2 linked regions of the Prosthecodimorpha staleyi genome follow. The protein of the gene in region 2 binds, or shares a complex with, the protein of the main gene of each other region. Links are inferred from orthologs where the notes say so. Each region holds a gene or a part of one and is shown on either strand. Other genes may lie near its edges. The genes, in order: ccmA and KL771_RS15555.

Evidence for each region.
Region 1: the proteins of KL771_RS15555 (region 2) and ccmA are in contact, whole or in part, in a solved structure (PDB 8CE8), measured with the Escherichia coli proteins. The link is inferred for Prosthecodimorpha staleyi from one-to-one orthologs.

Annotation. Positions count from the first base shown.
Region 1 is NZ_JAHHZF010000004.1:10,384-13,473, forward strand. The notes cover bases 1-2,779. They hold ccmA (heme ABC exporter ATP-binding protein CcmA), read right to left. Parts: upstream 1,823-2,779; coding sequence 1,178-1,822; downstream 1-1,177. Other genes in these bases: KL771_RS08400 (hypothetical protein), read right to left, coding at 1-456; ccmB (heme exporter protein CcmB), read right to left, coding at 513-1,172; acnA (aconitate hydratase AcnA), read left to right, coding at 2,112-2,779. Outside these bases: more of acnA, read left to right, coding at 2,780-3,090. UniProt on the Escherichia coli protein: Part of the ABC transporter complex CcmAB involved in the biogenesis of c-type cytochromes; once thought to export heme, this seems not to be the case, but its exact role is uncertain. Responsible for energy coupling to the transport system.
Region 2 is NZ_JAHHZF010000007.1:212,601-215,814, forward strand. Bases 312-3,214 are described here. They hold KL771_RS15555 (heme ABC transporter permease), read right to left. Parts: upstream 2,179-3,214; coding sequence 1,444-2,178; downstream 312-1,443. Other genes in these bases: KL771_RS15540 (NUDIX hydrolase), read right to left, coding at 312-553; KL771_RS15545 (DsbE family thiol:disulfide interchange protein), read right to left, coding at 625-1,227; ccmD (heme exporter protein CcmD), read right to left, coding at 1,224-1,436; KL771_RS15560 (DUF423 domain-containing protein), read left to right, coding at 2,537-2,938; KL771_RS15565 (hypothetical protein), read left to right, coding at 3,171-3,214. In the rest of the region: more of KL771_RS15540, read right to left, coding at 1-311. UniProt on the Escherichia coli protein: Required for the export of heme to the periplasm for the biogenesis of c-type cytochromes.

The sequences.
Region 1 (3,090 bases), on a different replicon or contig from region 2:
GGCCGCGGGAGCGGCGTTGTAGAAGACAGCGATCGGATGCCGGACGCCGGTCTCCCGCAGGCGCTCCGCGGTCAAGTCCGAATTGGCCAGCGACAGGTCGCCCAACGCGGCATCGAAAGCCCAGCCGCCGCTTTCCATGAAGCTGTGTCGCGACAGCCGCCCGAACAGGATGGCGGTGCGCGCCGTGGTCTCCGACCCGATCCGGTAGTCGAACAGTCCCGCCACCTGATGCTGAAAATAGACGAGGTCGAAGGCCAGCGGATCGGTCCGCTCGGGACGGGTCTCGATCGCGAGCCCAAGTTGCGCGCGGAACAGGCCGGCCATCGGATCGTCGGCGTGGTTGGCGAAGACCGTCACATCCGCGCCAGACCGGCGGAAATGGCGCGTGAACTCGAAGGCGACCATTTCGGAGCCGGCGATATCGGCGAGATGGTTCGTGCCGATCAGAACCTTCACGACGCTGCTCCGCCTCGACGGGGTTGCGGCAGAAAGGACGGTACCGACGGCATCGGTCAGTCGCTCGTGAACCGCAGCGCCGCGGCGGCGGCGATCGGGCCGATCACGGCGGAAAACAGCGTCAGCGCCGAGAGAAGCAGGAACGGCGTCAGGAACGGGGCCGGCTGCAGGACGGGTGCGTTGGCGGCGGCGACGCCGAAGATCAGGATCGGCACCGTCAGCGGCAGGACCAGGATGGCGAGCAGTAGCCCGCCGCGGCGCAGCGTCACCGTCAGCCCCGCCCCGATCGCCCCGATGAAGGTCAGCGCCGGCGTGCCGACCGCAAGCGTCAGCATGGTCGAGCCGATCGCGATCGGCTCCATGTTCATGAACACCGCCAGGAGCGGCGAGATCAACACCAGCGGCAGGCCGGTGGCGACCCAATGGGCGGCGCATTTGATCAGCACGACCAGTTCCAGCGGCTCCTCGCCCATCAGGATCAGGTCGAGCGTACCGTCGTCGCGGTCGGCCTGGAACAGCCGGTCGAGCGAGAGCAGGGTTGCCAGCAGGGCGCCGATCCACAGGATGGCCGGGCCGATCCGGGCGAGCAGGTTCAGGTCCGGCCCGACCCCGAACGGGTAGACGGTGACGACGATCAGGAAGAACAGCGCGCCCATCAGGGCGCCACCGCCGACCCGGGTGGCGAGCCGCAGCTCGCGGATGAACAGCGCACCGATCGGGCTCATCCGGCGATCTCCTCGGCCATGCCGGCCGGCGCCAGGACGAGCGACCGGACGGCGGAGAACAGCAGCGGCTGGTGGGTGGCGGCGACGACGATGCCGCCGGCCTGCTGATGGCCGGCAACGATCGCCGTGAAGCGGGCTTCGGAGGCGGCGTCGAGCGCCGAGGTCGGCTCGTCGAGCAGCCAGATCGGGCGGTTCGAGACCAGGAGCCGAGCGAGCGACAGCCGCCGGCGCTGACCGGCGGAGAGATAGGCGGCGGGCAGGCCGGCCAGATGGCCAATCCCGACCGCCTCCAGCGCCGCATCCGCGCTCGCCGCCCGCCGGCCGAAGAAGCCGCGCCAGAAGCCGAGATTTTCCTCGACCGTCAAGGCCGGCTTGAGGGCATCGGCATGACCGAAATAATGCGCCTGCTGGGCGATCGAAAGGTCCGCATCGCCCCCCTCCAGCGCGATCCTGCCCTCGCTCGCCGCGACCAGGCCGGCGATCACCCGCAAAAGCGTCGACTTGCCGGCGCCGTTTGGGCCGGTGACGACGAGCGCCTCACCGCCCGAAACGGAAAAGGCGAGATCGTGGAAGACGAGCCGCCCGCCGCGCTGGCAGGCAAGCCCTCGCGCATCGAGCCGAAGTGGCGGAAAGGCAGGCATTTCGGCTGATTCCGATCCGGTTGGAGCGCCACCCGCTGCGCCGCACAAAAAAGCTGCAGCCCGTTGACCCACGCGACTCTCGTCTGACTGGCCTCGTCTTACGAAATTGGCTACAAGGCGCGCAACCCGCGGCGACTGGCCGCGGGCTCCGGGTTTTTCCCGAGACGGTCCGTCGCGGCCGCCGGTGTCCTCGCAGGATACCGCAGGTGCATCGCAAAACGCCGGCAGGCGCACCGCGACGACAAGCCCGACCAGGGGTCCCCGTCTCCAGCCGTGAAGGAAGGCCGCCGTGACCACATCCCTCGACAGCTTCAAGTCTGCCAAGACCCTCGAGGTCGGTGGCAAGTCCTACACCTATTACAGCCTCGTCGAGGCGGAGAAGAACGGCCTTGCCGGCGTCTCGGCCCTGCCCTTCTCGATGAAGGTGCTGCTCGAGAACCTGCTGCGCTTCGAGGACGGCCGCTCGGTCACGGCCGACGACGTGAAGTCGGTCGCCGAATGGTTGGTCAATCGCGGCAAGGCCGAGCGCGAGATCGCCTACCGTCCCGCCCGCGTGCTGATGCAGGACTTCACCGGCGTGCCGGCGGTGGTCGACCTCGCCGCGATGCGCGACGCCATGAAGGCGCTCGGCGGCGATCCGGAGAAGATCAACCCGCTGATCCCTGTCGATCTGGTCATCGACCATTCCTTCGTGGTCGACTTCTACGGCAACGCAACCGCGCTCCAGCGCAACGTCGAGCGCGAATACGAGCAGAACCAGGAGCGCTACCGCTTCCTGCGCTGGGGCCAGAACGCCTTCGAGAATTTCCGTGTCGTGCCGCCCGGCACCGGCATCTGCCATCAGGTCAACCTCGAATATCTGGCCCAGACCGTCTGGACCAAGACCGAGGACGGCGTCACCTACGCCTATCCGGACACGCTGGTCGGCACCGACAGCCACACCACCATGATCAACGGTCTCGGCGTGCTCGGCTGGGGCGTCGGCGGCATCGAGGCCGAGGCGGCCATGCTCGGCCAGCCGATCTCCATGCTGATCCCCGAGGTGATCGGCTTCAAGCTGATCGGCAAGGCGGCGCCCGGCATCACCGCCACCGACGTGGTGCTGACCGTCACCCAGATGCTGCGCAAGAAGGGCGTGGTCGGCAAGTTCGTCGAATTCTTCGGCCCGGGCCTCGCCTCCATGTCGCTGGCCGACCGCGCCACCATCGCCAACATGGCGCCGGAATACGGCGCCACCTGCGGCTTCTTCCCGGTCGACGACGAAACCC
Region 2 (3,214 bases):
AGCGCTCGCCGGTTTCGCCGGCGGGATTGACGAAGGGCGCCGGCGCCGTGCCGGCCTGCACCGCATGCTCGTGTTCGAGCGCCCATTCCACCGACGGAAAGGCCAGTTCCGTCCAGGGCAGTTCGTCCGGCTCGAACAGGCGCACCTCCAGGCTTTCCGGGCCGGCCGCGAAGGAACCGGCCAGTTCGGCCCGATAGATCAATTGCACCTGACTGATCCGCGGCACGGAATAGACCGCCAGCAGGGCATGCAGCCGGATTTCGGCGCCGGCCTCCTCGAAGGCTTCCCGGCGTGCGCCGTCCTCCGGCGTCTCGCCGAGTTCCAGATAGCCCGCCGGCAGCGTCCAGTAGCCGCGCCGCGGCTCGATCGCCCGCCGGCAGAGCAGGATGGCGGAGCCGGCACGCACCACGCTGCCGACGACCAGCTTCGGATTCTCGTAGGCGACGAAGCCGCAATCGCGGCAGACATTGCGCTCGACCGTATCGCCGTCCGGGACGCTTCGCTGGAAACGCGACGCCGCTGCGGCTCCGGTCTCGAAATCCTCCACCGCCATGGTGCCTCCTCCCGGTCCGCCGATCCGGCGCGATTGGCTCCGACCGCTCGATCGTTGCGGCGGCGGGACGCTCAGCGACGGGCGACCGCCTTCTGGATCTCGGGTTCGAGCTTCGCGGCGTAGCCCTCGGGGCTGAGCGGACCGATGAACTTGTAGGCGATCCGTCCGTCGGCGGCCACCAGGAAGGTTTCCGGCACCCCGTAGACGCCCCAGTCGATCGCCGCCCGGCCCTTCTGGTCCGTGCCGACGGCCGCGAAGGGATTGCCGAGCTGGCCGAGGAAGCGCAGCGCGTTCTCCGGCTCGTCCTTGTAGTTGATGCCGACCAGGCGGACGCGGGGGTCCTTGGCGATCGTGTTCAGGATCGGATGCTCCTGCCGGCACGGCACGCACCAGGAGGCCCAGACGTTGACGATGGTGACCCGGCCCTTGAGGTCGGCGCTGGTCAGGCCCGGCACGGCGGCCCCGCCGCGGGAAAGTCCTGCCAGCGGCGCCAGCGTGAAGTCCGGCACCGGCTTGTCGATCAGCACGGACGGAATTTCCGAGGCGTCGCGCGGCTTCAGCACCAGGAAATAGGCGAACAGACCGGCCATGGCGGCGAAGACGAGCAGCGGCAGGGCCACCAGCCAGGGGCGGCGGGAGGGTGCCGGCGGGTCGGGTTGAAGCTCGGTCGTCATTCCGCCTCCGCGGGCGTAGCCGCCGCTGCGGGTGTGACCGCCTTGGCCGCATCGGAGCGCCGGCGCAGGCCGCGCGCCTCCAGATCCTTCAGGGTCCGACGCTGGGCCGCGAGGTCGGCCCGAATCCAGACGATGAGCCCGAGCACCACCACGGCCGTGACCAGATAGGCGGCGACGATGAAGCCCCAATGGGGACCGAGACCTGCCATGACCGGACTACCCCGCCACCGCCGAGGCCTGCAGCATCCGCAGCGTGCGGATGCGGCGGCGCAGGATCTCGTTGCGCATGGCCATCAGATGTAGCGTCACGAACAGCACCGTGAAGCCGAGCGCGGTGACGAGCAGCGGCCAGAGCATCGAGCCGTGGATGGTCGGTCCGCCGAGCCGGAACACCGAGGCGGGCTGGTGCAGGGTGTTCCACCAGTCGACCGAGAACTTGATGATCGGAATGTTGACGATCCCGACCAGGGTCAGCACCGCGGCTGCCCGGCCGGCCTTGATCGGATCCTCCAGCGTCTGCCAGAGCGCGATCAGGCCGAGATACATAATGAACAGGACCAGGACCGAGGTCAGCCGGGCATCCCATTCCCACCAGGTGCCCCACATCGGCTTGCCCCAGAGCGAACCGGTGACCAGGCAGACGAAGGTGAAAGCGGCGCCGACCGGGGCGGCGGCCTTGGCGGAGACGTCGGCGAGCGGATGGCGCCAGATCAGCGTGCCGAGCGAAGAGGCGGCCATGATCGAATAGCCGAACATCGACAGCCAGGCGGCCGGCACATGGATGAACATGATCTTGACCGTCGCGCCCTGCTGGTAGTCGTCCGGCGCTATGCCGAAGACGAGGCCGAGGCCGACGACGATCAGCAGCGCGGCCAATCCGGCGAGCCAGGGCAGGAACTTTTCCACCAGACCCAGGAAGCGGGTCGGGTTGGCATAGTCGATCAGGGCCATCTTGCCTCCGGCGGGGCGCGGTCTGCAGGTGCCGCATTCCGGGCGCCATCCCCCGCCCCCAGGGCGCGGCAGACGGCGAGGGGACACTAGAGCGGCGGTCCGGCTTGTTCAATGACCGAGGTTGCAGCGTCGCGCCCCGCTTTCGATCAAGTTTCGATCAGGGAACGGGTCCGGATCACTGCGTATGCGTCTTCATCCGGATGGGGACGCCGGTCTCCGTCAGCGGAGCCGGCCTGGCGCGCGGTGCCCCTCCGCCGGTGCCTCCAGGCCGCCGCCTCCGGGTCGGCGTCTCCAGGCCGACGCTTGCGGCGACCGGACGGCCGGGCCACAGTCCGGCGCCCCTTCGGAGACCTCCGCCATGCCGCCGATCGCCCGCCTGCATCTCCTCCTCGCCGGACTGCTCGGGGCCACGGGCGTGGCCCTGGCGGCCGCGGCGAGCCATCTCGCCGCACGCACCCTGGCGGGCGGCGATGCCGCCGCCGGTGCAGGGCTCGGTCCGGCAAGCCTTCTGCTGGTCGCCCATGGGGCGGGACTGGCGGCTCTCGCCGCGCTCGGCATGGCAGTCCGGTCGCGCATGATCGGGCTGGCCGGCATCGTGCTTGCCGCCGGCAGCCTGCTCTTTGCCGGCGATCTGGCGCTGCGTGCGTTCCAGGGCGCCCGTCTCTTCGCCAATGCCGCGCCGATCGGCGGCTCGACCATGATCGCCGGGTGGCTGCTGGTCGCCTTGGGGGCACTGCTGGCCCGGCGTCCGGCGGCCTGACCGGCCTTCTCAGGTCGGCGAAACCGGCGCGCCGATCCCGGCGATCTCGCCGCGTCCGGGCGCCCGGGCTCGTGCGGCTGGTTGCGGAACCGGATGGCTTACCACACGTTATGACTTGGACTTGGCGGCCATCATGCCGCCGACGGCGGCTCTGCGGGCACGCCGGAACCATCACAGGCTGGCGCGCCGCCGGGGAAGCCCCGTCCGGCATGGGCGCCCAAGGGATCGAGCCATGCGTCTGGGATTCTTCTTCTTCCTTCTGTCCGTGGCGATCGG